DNA from 3 places in the Streptomyces sp. NPDC097617 genome. Region 3 is predicted to be linked to each of the others. Evidence: riboswitches for the same ligand, from Rfam matches in the RefSeq annotation. Region 3 holds a riboswitch; each other region holds the start of a gene.
What was found. A riboswitch is a leader RNA that binds a small molecule or an ion and turns the genes downstream of it on or off. The one in region 3 is predicted to bind cyclic di-AMP.

Region 1: linked by a shared signal. The riboswitch ahead of ACIQZO_RS35975 (transglycosylase family protein) and the one ahead of ACIQZO_RS20345 (LysM peptidoglycan-binding domain-containing M23 family metallopeptidase) in region 3 are both predicted to bind cyclic di-AMP.
Region 2: linked by a shared signal. The riboswitch ahead of ACIQZO_RS24445 (M23 family metallopeptidase) and the one ahead of ACIQZO_RS20345 (LysM peptidoglycan-binding domain-containing M23 family metallopeptidase) in region 3 are both predicted to bind cyclic di-AMP.

What each region holds. Positions count from the first base shown of each region.
Region 1 is NZ_JBIWCL010000033.1:76,114-80,920, reverse strand. Features, by position in the region: gene ACIQZO_RS35985 (cytochrome P450) at 1-656, shown strand, start outside; gene ACIQZO_RS35980 (transglycosylase family protein) at 760-1,794, shown strand; cyclic di-AMP (ydaO/yuaA leader) riboswitch at 2,071-2,243, shown strand; gene ACIQZO_RS35975 (transglycosylase family protein) at 2,247-2,942, shown strand; gene eno (phosphopyruvate hydratase) at 3,228-4,514, shown strand; gene ACIQZO_RS35965 (septum formation initiator family protein) at 4,614-4,807, shown strand, end outside.
Region 2 is NZ_JBIWCL010000016.1:73,740-78,546, forward strand. Features, by position in the region: gene ACIQZO_RS24430 (GNAT family N-acetyltransferase) at 1-288, opposite strand, end outside; gene ACIQZO_RS24435 (HPr family phosphocarrier protein) at 473-754, shown strand; gene ACIQZO_RS24440 (GntR family transcriptional regulator) at 1,100-1,783, opposite strand; gene ACIQZO_RS24445 (M23 family metallopeptidase) at 1,986-2,789, opposite strand; cyclic di-AMP (ydaO/yuaA leader) riboswitch at 2,802-2,961, opposite strand; gene ACIQZO_RS24450 (M16 family metallopeptidase) at 3,179-4,546, opposite strand; gene ACIQZO_RS24455 (M16 family metallopeptidase) at 4,567-4,807, opposite strand, start outside.
Region 3 is NZ_JBIWCL010000012.1:42,972-47,778, forward strand. Features, by position in the region: gene ACIQZO_RS20340 (SGNH/GDSL hydrolase family protein) at 86-871, opposite strand; gene ACIQZO_RS20345 (LysM peptidoglycan-binding domain-containing M23 family metallopeptidase) at 1,034-1,996, opposite strand; cyclic di-AMP (ydaO/yuaA leader) riboswitch at 2,001-2,174, opposite strand; gene ACIQZO_RS20350 (tyrosine-protein phosphatase) at 2,490-3,281, shown strand; gene ACIQZO_RS20355 (aspartate aminotransferase family protein) at 3,332-4,750, opposite strand; gene hpnH (adenosyl-hopene transferase HpnH) at 4,747-4,807, opposite strand, start outside.

The DNA.
Region 1 (4,807 bases), on a different contig from region 3:
ATCTCGGTGAACTCATTCACCGCAAAAGGGATGATCTGGGCGACGACCTGATTTCCGACCTGATCCGGGCGAGCGATCACGGCGACCATCTGACGGAGGGCGAGGCCACCGCCATGGCCTTCATCCTGCTCTTCGCGGGCTTCGAGACCACCGTGAACCTCATCGGCAACGGGGTCCACTCCCTCTTCATGAACCCCGGGCAGCGCGAGCGGCTCCAGCTCTCCCTCGCCGCCGGCGAGAGCTCCCTGCTGGCCACCGGGGTCGAGGAACTGCTGCGCTACGACGGCCCCGTGGAGCTGGCCACCTGGAGGTTCGCCACCGAGCCGCTGACCCTGGGCGGTATGTCCGTCGCCGCCGGCGATCCGGTCCTGGTCGTCCTCGCGGCGGCCGACCGGGATCCCGGGCGGTTCGCGGACCCGGATACCCTCGACCTCTCCCGGACGGACAACCAGCACCTCGGGTACGGCCACGGCATCCACTACTGCCTCGGCGCTCCGCTCGCCCGACTCGAGGGGCAGACCGCGCTCGCCACCCTGCTGACCCGCCTGCCCGATCTGGAACTCGCCGTTCCGACTCAAGACCTGCGCTGGCGTGGGGGGTTGATCATGCGAGGGCTTCGTACTCTTCCCGTTCGCTTCACGGCTCAAAACATTTGAGCGAGATCTGATTAAAAGTCAGATTCAGCTTGAACTTGTGACAATCGTTCGAAGGCCGCTAGGTTCTGCCGTTACCCCGCTGTTATGCGAAAGGTGAACCTACATGCGTTCCGGGAACGGCCGTCACAGACGCCCCCGCCAGGTCCCCGCGCTGGTCGTCACAGCCGGAGTCACTGGCTCCGCGCTGGCTCTGCCGCTGCTCGCGGCCACCAGCGCCACCGCCGCCGACACGTCCACGTGGGACAAGGTCGCCGAGTGCGAGAGCGGCGGCTCCTGGAGTGCCAACTTCGGCAGCGGAGCCTACGGCGGACTCCAGTTCACCCAGGAGGAGTGGCAGAGCGCCGGCGGTCTCGACTTCGCCGAGCGCCCCGACCTCGCGAGCCGGTCCCAGCAGATCGCGGTGGCCGAGCGGGTGCTGAACTCGACCGGACCGCAGGCGTGGCCGCTGTGCGCGGCCTCGGCCGGCCTGGACCGCCAGAGCCCCGCCGCACAGGTGGACCCCGGTCTGCCCGGCGGCCAGGGCCCCCTCCTCGCCTCGCCGTCCCGCCCGGACGATGCCGTTCCGTCCACCGCGGGCGAAAAGCCGTCCACCGACTACGGTTCGCCGACCCCGGTCCCGAGCCCGTTCGGCACCCCCTTCCTGATCCCCGACGCCCCGTCCGTCGGACTGCCCGTCATGCCCGCGCCGGACGTCCCGACGACGCCTCCGGTCGACCCGACGGCGCCGACCCTGCCGGGAGACCCGAGCACCACGCCGGCCCCGGTCGACCCGACGGCTCCCACGCTGCCGGTGGACCCGACCGCGCCGACCACGCCCGGACTGCCCCCGGTCGACCCGACGGCGCCCGTGACCCCCGGGACCCCCGGTACTCCGGAGACGACGGGGACCCTGGGTGCCACTCCCGCCGAGGGCGGCGGCAAGCACCGCGGTGCTCCGGCGGCCGAACCGTCGGGGCCCTCTGATGTCCCGTCGAACCTCACGTACACCGTTCGGGCGGGCGACAGCCTGGCGACCATCGCGGTCGCCAAGGGCGTGAAGGGCGGCTGGAACGGTCTCTACGAGGCCAACGAGCAGGTCATCGGCGAGGACGCCGATCTGATCAAGCCCGGTCAAAACCTGGATCTAACAGCAGAATAAGGACAGTTGAGATACCCGGTAAGAGTTGAATGTCGCTTTTCGGCAAGTGAGACATGCGTCTCTTCCGGTCAACTGGCGTGTCCCGCCCCGGGGCTTCCGCAAACCCTGTCCTCACCTGCGCAAACACCCCTGCGGGGAGCGCAAGTAGGGGCCGTTTCTCCCCGATGTTGCTCGTTGAACATCGGGGAGAGACCTGTCTACCTTCTGAATCGCTCGCCACCGCGGGCTCCTTCGACCGCATCGCCGAATCCTGCCGGCGGACGGGGGGAACAGTCGTCGCGTCAAGCGCCGAAGGCAGGAGCGGGGGAACCAAGGTAGGTGCCGGGAGCGGCCGTTGAGAGACGGTCACGCCACCGGCTTGGGGTTAAGACGTGCGCTAGGTCGCACGACCGGGCAACTCACTCGCCCGAACCCGACAGCTCACCTCGTAGGCGTCGGTGAGGAGAAACTCCATGCTGCTTTCCGGCAAGGGCAAGCACCGTCGCGGTTCCAAGGCTGTCCGCATCGTCACGCTCGCCGGTGTCGCCGGTGTGGCCGTGGCCGCCCCGCTGATGGCCGTGGGCTCCGCCAGCGCCGCCACCGCTTCCGAGTGGGACAAGGTCGCGCAGTGCGAGTCCGGTGGCAACTGGGCCATCAACACGGGCAACGGCTACTACGGCGGCCTGCAGTTCTCGCCCTCCACGTGGTCCGGCTACGGCGGCAAGTCGTACGCCCCGCAGGCCAACCAGGCCACCAAGGCGCAGCAGATAGCCGTCGCGGAGAAGGTCCTCAAGAGCCAGGGCAAGGGCGCCTGGCCGTCCTGCGGCAAGGGCCTGTCGGGCTCCTCCTACAACGGCGGCGGCTCCGAGACCCCGGCTCAGAACAAGCCGCAGTCGAAGCCGAAGACCGAGACGAAGAAGACCGAGACCAAGGTCGCGCCGAAGACCAAGCGCGCCGAGGCTCCGGTCACCCGCTCCGAGCGCACCGAGGCTCCGACCGCCCCGAAGACCGGCAACGGCTCGTACGAGGTCAAGCCGGGCGACACCCTGGGCACCATCGCCGAGGCCAACGGCGTCAAGGGCGGCTGGGAGAAGCTCTTCGAGCTGAACAAGGACATCGTCTCGGACGCCGACCTGATCTTCCCGGGTCAGAAGCTGAAGCTCAGCTGAACAGTGCGGCAAATGCCGCAAAACCCTGTGCGTGGCGTCGGCTGACGGCGTGCAGGATTTCACCGCCCGGTGCGTGCCCCACGCGCCGGGCGGTGCCGTGTCCGCCCCCTGAATGCCGGTGATCAAGGGACCTATGTCCCGGAAGAGGGGTATTCGGTCCCTTTTTCGTCCCAGGGTCCGGGCGGTCGGCCGGTCGAGTGCCCGGATCCGGTTAGGCTCTAGGCGGCAAGGCCATCCCACGGCCTGACACGCCACCGCACACCCAGCGTCACATCCCAGAAGGAGATGCTCGTGCCGTCCATCGACGTCGTCGTAGCCCGGGAAATCCTGGACTCCCGAGGCAACCCCACGGTCGAGGTCGAGGTGGGCCTCGACGATGGCAGCACCGGCCGTGCTGCCGTCCCGTCCGGCGCCTCCACCGGTGCATTCGAGGCCATCGAGCTCCGTGACGGTGACCCCGACCGTTACTTCGGCAAGGGTGTCGAGAAGGCCGTCCTCGCCGTCATCGAGCAGATCGGCCCGGAGCTCGTCGGCTACGACGCCACCGAGCAGCGGCTGATCGACCAGGCCATGTTCGACCTGGACGCCACCGACAACAAGGGCTCGCTCGGCGCCAACGCCATCCTCGGCGTGTCCCTGGCCGTCGCGCACGCCGCGTCCGAGGCCTCGGACCTCCCGCTCTTCCGCTACCTCGGCGGTCCGAACGCGCACCTGCTGCCCGTTCCGATGATGAACATCCTCAACGGTGGGTCGCACGCCGACTCCAACGTGGACATCCAGGAGTTCATGATCGCCCCCATCGGCGCGGAGTCCTTCTCCGAGGCGCTGCGCTGGGGTGCCGAGGTCTACCACACCCTCAAGAAGGTCCTCCACACCAAGGGCCTCTCCACCGGCCTGGGTGACGAGGGCGGCTTCGCCCCGAACCTGGAGTCCAACCGCGCCGCGCTCGACCTCATCGTCGAGGCCATCAAGCAGGCCGGCTACACCCCGGGCAAGGACATCGCGCTCGCGCTCGACGTCGCCGCGTCCGAGTTCTACAAGGACGGCAAGTACGAGTTCGAGGGCCAGTCCCGCTCGGCCGCCGAGATGACCGAGTACTACGAGGAGCTCGTCTCCGCGTACCCGATGGTCTCCATCGAGGACCCGCTGTACGAGGACGACTGGGCCGGCTGGAAGACCCTCACCGACCGCCTCGGCGCCAAGGTCCAGATCGTCGGTGACGACCTGTTCGTCACCAACCCGGAGCGTCTGGCCCGCGGCATCGAGGAGGGCTCCGCGAACGCCCTGCTCGTGAAGGTGAACCAGATCGGTTCGCTGACCGAGACCCTGGACGCCGTCGAGATGGCCCAGCGCAACGGCTTCAAGTGCATGATGTCCCACCGCTCCGGTGAGACCGAGGACGTCACCATCGCCGACCTCGCCGTCGCCGTGAACTGCGGTCAGATCAAGACCGGCGCCCCGGCCCGCTCGGACCGCGTCGCCAAGTACAACCAGTTGCTGCGCATCGAGGAGATCCTCGACGACGCCGCGGTGTACGCGGGCCGCAGCGCCTTCCCGCGGTTCAAGGGCTAATCACCCCCCTGAGGGGCTGGCCTCCGTACGTCCCCGCACTCGGTCCCGTACCGTGTGCGGGGACGTATTGCGTAGTGCGTACCTAGGGGAGGCGGACCAATGGCCGGGAGCCGGGATCGGTTCTCCACCTTCTCCACCGCGACCAGGCTCAAGCAGCTCGGCGAGCGGACCGCCGCCCACGTCTACCGGTCGCAGTCGCGGCGTCAGGTCCGCCGCAGCCGGCTCACCGGCCGCGCCGCGCTCCTGGTGCTCGTCCTCTGTACGCTGGTCGTCGCCCTCGCGTACCCGATGCG
Region 2 (4,807 bases), on a different contig from region 3:
GCGGTCGTAGCGGACGGTGCCGATGAACTCCCCGCCGATGGTCGCGGCGAGCCCGACCCGGTCCACGTAGTCGTGGTGCGTGAAGCGGTGCACGTCACGGTCGGAGAGCCGGGGGTAGGGAGCGAAGAAGCGGTAGTACTTCGACTCGTCCGAGACCTGCTCGTAGAAGCTGACGAGCCGGCCCGCGTCCTCGGTGGTGATGGGCCTGATCCGGGCGGTGCCGCCGTCACGCAGGACGACATCGGCTTCCCAGTGGGCCGGGTACGAGGGGTCCGACTCGATGGTCATGGGCCCACCTTACGGCCGGATCAGGCGGGGCAGCGCTCGCGCGGCGGATGAGGCGGGATGGGACAGATCAGTGCAAGCTGGGGAAGGTCGAGCGGCGAAAAATTCAGGCCGAAGGTCGGTCCGAGCATTCCGGGCGTCGTGAGAGACTGGTCTAGACAACCGTAAGAACCTGAAGGGCATCACCATGGCAGAGCGCCGCGTCAACGTCGGTTGGGCCGAGGGCCTGCACGCTCGTCCCGCCTCGATCTTCGTCCGTGCGACGACCGCTTCCGGCGTCCCGGTGACCATCGCGAAGTCCGGCGGCGACCCCGTCAACGCCGCCTCCATGCTGGCGGTTCTGGGCCTGGGCGCCCAGGGCGGCGAGGAGATCGTCCTCGCCTCCGAGGCCGAGGGTGCGGACGCCGCCCTCGACCGCCTGGCGAGGCTGGTCGCCGAGGGCCTCGAGGAGCTCCCCGAGACCGTCTGACCCTTCGGGCCTTCGGGTTCGACCCCGACCCCCCACGAAGCCGCGCTCCCCACCCGGGGACCGCGGCTTCGCCGTTCCCCGCGCGGACCCCCGTCGGGCGGCGCCGCACACGTACACGGGCCCGGCAGGGCGATGGCGCGCCCGGGCGAGCCGCTCCGGGGAGCGGGCCCCGGGGAGCGGGCCCCGGGGGAATCCGCCCGGCGGAGAAAGGACCGCCGAAATGCGGGCGCCGCCGAATTCGGCTCCGCATGAATTCGGCGCAGCGGAATATGGTGCGGCCGCATGAATCCGACCGCCCGCCGCGCAGCGAATTCGCGCGGTTCCATCCTTTCTATACGGCTCCTGTTAATGCCGGCCGCTCGACATGTTTACGGCAGGTTGCGAAGTCCTCACCGCCGCGCTCAGCCGCTGCCGCAGCCGGTGCGCCCCCGCCGCCCGGTCCGCGTGGACCGCGGTCAGGGCCCGCGCCCGTTCGGCGTCGCCGCGCGCCACCGCGTCCACGATCGCGCCGTGCTCCGCCCAGGACTCCACCGGCCTGGCCGGCGCCTCCACCACGTACATCCACGCCACCTTGTGCCGCATCTGCGTGAGCAGCGCGATCAGCCCGGGGCTGCCCGACGCCTGCGCGAGCGTCTCGTGGAACCAGCCGCCCAGGGACCGCAGATCCTCCCCCTGGCCCCGCCTGGCCCGCTCCTGCCCCAGCCTGACCAGCCCGCGCAGCACCTTGAGGTGCGCGTCGGTGCGCCGCCGGGCGGCTCTGGCGGCCGCCAGGGGCTCCAGCAGCATCCGCAGCTCCAGCAGGTCCGCGGCCTCCTGCCCGGTCGGCTCGGCCACACACGCCCCGGCATGGCGCCGCGTGGTCACGAAGCCCTCGGACTCCAGGGTCCGCAGGGCCTCGCGGACCGGGACGCGCGAGACCCCGTACCGGCGGGCCAGTACCTCCTCGGTCAGCCGGGCGCCCGGCTCGAACGCTCCGGAGACGATGTCGTCGCGGATTGCTGTGCATACCGCGTGCGCAGGAATACGCAAGACCGAACCTCCGCCTATTTCCGACTGCCAGCCTCATTGCACGCACATGCGCGTGCCGCGATTCTATTGCAACACACGATAATTTCCGAGAGCAGCCGAAAATGCGAAACATTTGCACAAGGGCGCAACACAAAGACCCCGGCTCGGGGAGCCGGGGTCTTCGGTGAAGCAGAAGGCGGAGCGGAAGCGCTGCGCCGCAGCGTCAGACTTCGACGCCGTGCGAGCGCAGGTACGCGAGCGGGTCGATGTCCGAGCCGTACTGCGAGCCGGTGCGGGCCTCGAAGTGCAGGTGCGGGCCGCTGGAGTTGCCGGTGGAGCCCGACAGCCCGATCTGCTGGCCGGCGGCAACCTGCTGGCCGACCGAGACGTTCAGCGAGGTCATGTGGCCGTACTGGGTGAACGTGCCGTCGTTGTGCTTGATGACGACGTTGTTTCCGTACGCGCCACCCCAGCCGGCCTCGACGACGGTGCCGACGCCGACGGCGTGGACCGAGGTACCGGAGGCGGCGTGGAAGTCGATGCCCGTGTGGCTGCCGGAGGACCACATGCCGCCGCCCGCGTGGTACTGCGTGCTGACGTACGAGCCGTCCACCGGGGCGACGAAGGTGTTGAGGCGCTTGCGCTCCTCCTCGCGGGCGGCGCGCTCGGCGGCCTCTCGCTCGGCCTTCGCCTTGACCTCGGCGAGGCGCTTGGCCTCCGAGGCCCGCTGCTTCGCATCGGCCTCGGCCTGCGCCTTGGCGGCGGCCTGCTCGGCGGCGCGGTGCTGGGCGTCGGCCTGGTCGGATATGTCGCCCGCGAGCTCATCGGCGACGACGACGGCACCGAGGCCGCTGTCCTGGCCGAGGTTGCTGCTGTGGTTGTCCGCGGCGAAGGCCGGGGCGGCGAGGGAGCCGACGACACCCGTGGTGGCGATCGCGGCGATACCGGCGTAACCGGCGGTCTTACGGCTCAGACGGCTGGAACCACGGTGCTTACCGGAACCAGCGGGACGACTGCCAAACGCCATGAAGGGTTTGATCCTTTCCTTCCTTCTCGCCTACCGGGTTAGCTGACGGGTTCGGAGCAGGAAGGTCTCCTACGGGCCTCCTCTTGCGAGGGGGTCCGATTCACCCCAGGGACTCATGTGGGTCCCCGGCTCCCCAGGCTCGCGCCTGACGGGGACTCGGCGATCGCTGCCCGGTGCCGCGGATGCGGCGGGCACAACTGACGGACAGCACGGACGACGCTAGGCGGATCATCAGTCAATCGCCAAACAGACACGGCTTTTTGTTGCGTACGCCACACCACATAAAAGCAACCTCACCACTAAACGGACAAAAGGGGTTCTGGTGAACAAGTCACCAGAACCCCTTGCCGAAATCTTCGGCCGGCCCTCAAGGAGCCGTTGCCCGAGCGTCAGTTGGAGACGACCGTGACCTCACCGATCCCCAGCGCCCGCACGGGCTCCTCGATGAGCGCCGCGTCGCCCACCAGGACGGTGACCAGCCGGTCCGCCGGGAAGGCCTTCACGACCGCCGAAGTGGCCTCCACCGTGCCGGTCTCGGCCAGCTGTGCGTACAACTGCGCCTGATAGTCGTCCGGCAGTTCCTGCTCGACCTGGTCGGCCAGGGTGCCCGCGACCGAGGCCGCCGTCTCGAACTTCAGCGGGGCCACGCCCACCAAGTTCTGCACGGCGACATCGCGTTCGGCGTCGGTAAGACCGCCCTCGGCGAGGGTGCGCAGCACCTTCCAGAGGTCCTCGAGCGCCGGTCCGGTGTTCGGGGTGTCCACCGAGCCGCTGATGGCCAGCATCGAGGCGCCCTTGCCGTCCTCGGTGGAGCGCAGCACCTGGCCGAAGGCGCGTACGCCGTAGGTGTACCCCTTCTCCTCGCGCAGCACCTTGTCCAGGCGGGAGGTCAGCGTGCCGCCCAGGCAGTACGTGCCGAGCACCTGGGCCGCCCACACCCGGTCGTGACGGTCCGCCCCGATCCGGCCGATGAGCAGCTGGGTCTGGACGGCGCCGGGCCGGTCCACGATGACCACGCGGCCGGTGTCGTCGGCGGTCACCGGCGGCACCGGCAGGGCCGCGGCGGTGTTGCCCGTCCAGGTGCCCAGGGTGTCCGCCAGCACGGCGTCCAGGTCGATGCCGGTCAGGTCGCCGACGACGACCGCGGTGGCCGTGGCGGGGCGTACATGGGCCTCGTAGAAGGCGCGTACGGAGGAGGAGTCGATCCGGGCGACCGTCTCCTCGGTGCCCTGGCGCGGCCGGGACATCCGCAGGGCGGCCGGGAAGAGCTCCTTGGAGAGCTGCTTGGCGGCGCGGCGCTGCGGGTTCGCCAGCTCGTGCGGGATCTCGTCGAGCCGGTTGCGCACCAGCCGGTCGATCTCGGCGTCGGCGAAGGCGGGAGCGCGCAGCGCCTCGGCGAGCAGGCCCAGCGCCTTGGGCAGCCGGGAGGCCGGGACCTCCAGGGAGACCCGGATGCCCGGGTGGTCGGCGTGCGCGTCGAGGGTGGCGCCGCAGCGCTCCAGCTCGGCCGCGAACTCCTCGGCGGAGTGCTTGTCGGTGCCCTCGGAGAGCGCCCGCGCCATGATGGTCGCCACGCCGTCCAGGCCCGCGGGCTCGGCGTCGAGCGGGGCGGCGAGGTTGACCTCGACCGCGACGACCTGCTGGCCCGGCCGGTGGCAGCGCAGCAGGGTCAGGCCGTTGGACAGCCGGCCGCGGTCGGGGGCCGGGAAGGCCCACGGCTGCGGCTCGCCGGCCTGCGGCTGCGGGTGGAAGGTCATCGTGACGGCTGCGGTGTCGCTCACTGCTCCGCCCCCTCGTTCTCGTCGGACTCGTCGGACTCGTCGGACTCGATCGGCTCGTAGACGAGCACCGCGCGGTTGTCCGGGCGCAGTCGGGCCGCGGCCACGGCCTGCACCTCTTCGGCGGTGATGTCCAGGACACGCTGGACGGCGGTCAGCGCCAGCTGCGGGTCGCCGAACAGCACCGCGAAGCGGCACAGTTCGTCGGCGCGCCCGGCCACCGTGCTCAGCCGGTCCAGC
Region 3 (4,807 bases):
AGGATGGGGTCAGGATGGTCGTCGGTCTACGACCATCCCAACGCACATCGGCCCCGAAGGATTCCGCTTGCGGCTCCCGACCCTGCTACAGCGGCAGCAGGTCCGGCCGCTTCGCCTCCACGTGGTCCCCGGAGGACTCCCCGCGCAGCCGCCGGCCGATCCACGGCACGAGGTGCTCGCGGGCCCACTGGACGTTGTCCCGAGTCACGTCCACCGAGCCGCGCGGCCGCTGCGGGGGCCACGGCTGGTCCGGATCGGCCGGCACCTCCAGGCCGAGCACTTGCGCCGCGCGCAGCGCGACCCGCGTGTGCCCCTCGGGCGAGAGGTGCAGCCGGTCCGTGTCCCAGGCCCGCCGGTCCTGTACGGACTTCAGCGACCAGAGGTCGAGCACCGGGCAGTCGTAGCGGTCGGCGATGGCGCGCACGTGCGCGCTGTACGTCGCGACCTTGCCGCGGAGGTGCTTGAGCACCGGCACTCCCCGGGTGTCGAAGCCCGTGGTGATCATGACGTGGCCCACCGCCCCGGTCAGGTCGGCCACGGCGGCCTCGAAGCGCTCCGCCACGTCGTCCGGGTCGGTCCCGGGCCGGATGATGTCGTTGCCGCCCGCGCAGAAGGTCACCAGGTCCGGTGCGAGGGCCTTGGCCCGCGGAAGCTGGTCGGTCACGATCTGGTCGAGGAGCTTCCCCCGCACCGCCAGATTCGCATATCGGAAGTCGTGCTCCTCGCGCTGATCCGCCAGGAGTACGGCGAGCCGGTCCGCCCAGCCGAGATACGAGTCCCCGGGTCCCGGGTCTCCCACGCCTTCGGTGAAGCTGTCCCCGATCGCCGCGTACGAGCCGATGGTCTTGAGTTTCGTCGTCGTCGCTGCCACGGGAACCCATACTTCACTCCCGTAACCAACCTACGCCAACGTAATGAGGGGTTGACGGACCGTGATCTATACCACGCAGGGGATAAGGAATAAGTACGCGTAAGGCCGGGACCCCCTCGGGTCCCGGCCTCACGCGTGTCGGCGGTCCGACGGCGGGTGCCGTCAGAGGCTCGCACCCTTCGAGCGGAGGTAGGCGATCGGGTCCATGTCCGAACCGTAGGACGGGCTCGTGCGGATCTCGAAGTGGAGGTGCGGGCCGGTCGAGTTTCCGGTGGATCCGGAGAGGCCGATGCTCTGGCCCGCGGTGACGCTCTGGCCGGAGGAGACGGAGAGCTGGGACAGGTGGGCGTACTGGGAGTACTTGCCGTCCGCGTGGCGGATGACGACCTCGTTGCCGTACGAGCCGCTCCAGCCTGCGGAGACCACGGTGCCCGCGCCCACCGCCTTGACGCTGGTGCCCGAGCCGGCGATGAAGTCGACGCCGGTGTGGTAGCCGGAGGACCACATGCTGCCCGCGACCTTGTACTGGGTGGAGATCCCGCCGCTGACCGGGGACACGAAGGCGGCGGCCGACTGCGGCGCGGCCGGAGCCTCGGCGGGGGCTTCCGCCGGAGCCTCGGCGGGGGCTTCCCGCTGCGCCCGGGCGGGCTTCTCGGCCTGCTTGCGGGCCGGGTTCGGCTCGGCCTGCGCGGCCGGCTTCGCATCGGCCTCGGGGGCGGCCTCCGCCTCGGACGCCTCGCCCGCACCGCCGAGGTCCAGCTTCAGGCCCGGGTGGATCAGCGACGGGTTGCCGCCGACGGCCTCGCGGTTGTCGGCGTAGAGCTGCTCCCAGCCGCCGGACAGGTGGCGCTCCGCGGCGATCTTGGAGAGGTAGTCGCCCGGCACGACCGTGTAGACGGACGGCGCGGCCTGCACGGCGGCGGCGGGCGTGGCCTGCAGCGCGACCGGGACCTGCGCGGCCACGACGGGGGCCACGGCGGGAGCGACAGCCGGAGCACCGGCCGCGTGGGCGCCGGCGGCGCCGATCAGCGGCAGCGCGAGGGCCGCGCCACCGGTTCCGGCGACGGCGAAACCGCGGGAAAGGGAGAGGGACTTGGGACGGCGGTGCTTACCCTTTGCAGGCATGACGAATTCCTCTCCGGCGCCTGCGAGGTGAGCTGTCGGGTTCGGACTGGAGATGTCCGGCCGTACATGTACGGGACATGAACGACTTCACCCCGAGCCGTCCCGGAGAAGGATCTCCGGGCCGGCGGCTTACCTGGTTCCCCCGCTCCTGCCGCGCGAAATTAGGTCGGATGCGGTTTCCGGGAGGCGGCAGGATTTGGCGGTCCGCCCGGATCGATCGCGAAGGTAATCCCTGGCAGCCGCGCGGAACAAGCCGTGAATTCGCTGACGGAATAACAGGCATCAGAGACCGATGGAATTCCGGTCACCCTCCGTCCATTCCCGACCGCCAACAGCCGCTCCGACCGGGCGATTCGGCTTTAGCGATCAGGCACTCACGGTCACCGTATGATCTGGCTCACGGGGACGTTCCCGATCTCTCGTCCGGATATGGCAAGTTGGCGCCAAGTAGTGTAATTCGGACAGAGGACCCAGGCGTGGCGGAGGAGTTGTTTTGACCCAGCAGATACAGGAGCCGGAGCTGACCGGAGTGCGCAATTTCCGCGATGTAGGCGGATTGCCGACTTCTAATGGCCGAACGGTCATGACAGGACGACTGTTCCGAAGCGGACATCTCGCGCATGCCACCGAAAGCGACGCAGAGTTCCTCTCCTCGCTCGGCCTCCACACCGTCTTCGACTTCCGCAACGGCGCCGACCACGCGCTGGAGGGTCCCGACGTCGACCTGCCCGGCGTCCGCAACGTCAACATCCCGCTCTCGGACCCGGCCGACGGTCGGGAGTTCTGGCGGCTGGTCCGCGACGGCGACCTCGTCCAGCTGCGCGAGATCCTGGGCGACGGAAAGGCGGCGGCCCGGATGTCGAACTCGTACCGCGCGATCATCCGGCAGCGCACCGCCGAGCACGGCCGGGTCGTGCACGCCCTCGCCGAGGACAGCGTCCCCGCGCTCATGCACTGCGCGGCCGGCAAGGACCGGGCCGGCCTGTCGATCGCCGTCACCCTGCTCGCGCTCGGCGTCGAGCGCGAGGCGATCGTGACGGACTACCTGGAGTCGAACGCGCCGCACCGCCGCTACCGCGTGCGCCGCACCGGCGAGTCGGCGGGCGAGCGCTCCCCCGAGGTGATGGAGCTGCTCGCGCCGCTCTTCGACGCCCGCGCCGAGTACCTGATGGCCGCCTTCGACACCATCGACGAGATCTGGGGCGGCGTGGACCGCTACCTGGCGGACGGCCTCGGGCTGCGGCCCGAGACCCTCGACCGGTTGCGGGACCGGCTGCTGGTCTGACGCGGCGGGGAACCGCTCCGGACCGGTTCCCCCCCGGGGTCGGCGGGCCGTCAGCGCGTGGCGACGGCCTGCTTCACCAGCGTCCTGCCGAAGTCCCAGATCAGCCCGGACCCACCGTGCGCCTCGTCCATGACCTCGCGGAACGCTCCGACGAACCGGTCCACGTCCCGCTCGTCCACGATCAGCGGCGGGATCAGCTTGATCACCTCCAGGTGATCCCCGGAGACCTGGGTGAGGATCCGGTGCTTCTGGAGCAGCGGCACCACGACCATCTGCGCGAAGAGCCCCTTGCGGGCCGCCTGGAGCATGGTCCACCGGCTGCGCAGGCCCAGCGAGGACGGCCGGCCGAACTCGATGCCGATCATCAGTCCGCGCCCCCGCACCTCGTGCAGCAGCTCGTACTCGTCCACCAGCGCGGCGAGCCGGCCGCGCAGCAAATCGCCCATGGCCCGGGCGTTCGCGACGACCTCCTCGTCCTCCATGACGGACAGCACCGCGAGGCCCGCCGCCATCGCCTGGGCGTTGGAGCCGAAGCTCGCCGAGTGCACGAGGACCCGGTCCATGGACGAGTAGACCTTCTTGAAGATCCAGTCCTTGCCCAGGGTCGCGCCGACCGGCACGTAGCCGCCCGAGAGTGCCTTCGCCACGCACACCAGGTCCGGCTCCACACCCGGCTCGTGCTGGTACGCGTAGAAGTCCCCGGTACGTCCGAGGCCCGTCTGCACCTCGTCGGCGATCAGCAGCGCCCCCCGCCGGTGCAGCATCTCCTGCGCGGCGAGCAGGAACCCGGGCGGGGCGGCCAGCACCCCCTTGCCCTGGATCGGCTCGACGACGAAGGCGGCCACGTCCCCGCGCTTCAGCTCACGCTCCAGGGCCCCGAGGTCCCCGAGCGTGATCCCGGTGTCGGGCAGCAGCGGCGCGAAGCCGTCGCGGAAGCCGCTCTCCCCGTTCACCGAGAGGGAGCCGGTGGTCAGCCCGTGGAAGGCGTGGTCGCAGTAGAGGACCCGGGGGCGCCCGGTGGCGTACCGGGCGAACTTCAGGGCCGTCTCCACGGCCTCGGTGCCGCTGTTGCCGAAGAAGACCCGGTCCAGGTGAGGGCTGTACGACAGCAACTTCTCGGCCAGCAGGCCGGGCAGCGGCTGGCAGTCGAACCGGGTGAGGTCGGCGAGCTGGGCGTCCAGCACGTCGTGCAGGACGCGGCGGACCACCGGGTGGTGGCGGCCCAGCCCCATCACCCCGAAACCGGCCAGCATGTCCAGGTAGTCGTTGCCCTCGGCGTCCCAGAAGTGTGCTCCCTCGGCCCGCTCGTAGACCTTGTCGAAGCCGATGGTGTGCAGCATCCGGGGCAGCTGGTGGTTGAGGTACCGGGCGTGCAGCTCGTAGCGCTCCGCGCCGCGCTCGGCCAGCAGGGCGCCGAGGTCGAAGCCCTTGCCCCGGCCGCCCTCCTCCTCCGGTGGCCGCGCGGTCATACCGACTTGTTCCGGTTGCTGGCGATCGTCTCCCGGGCCGCGCGCAGGGACTCCTTG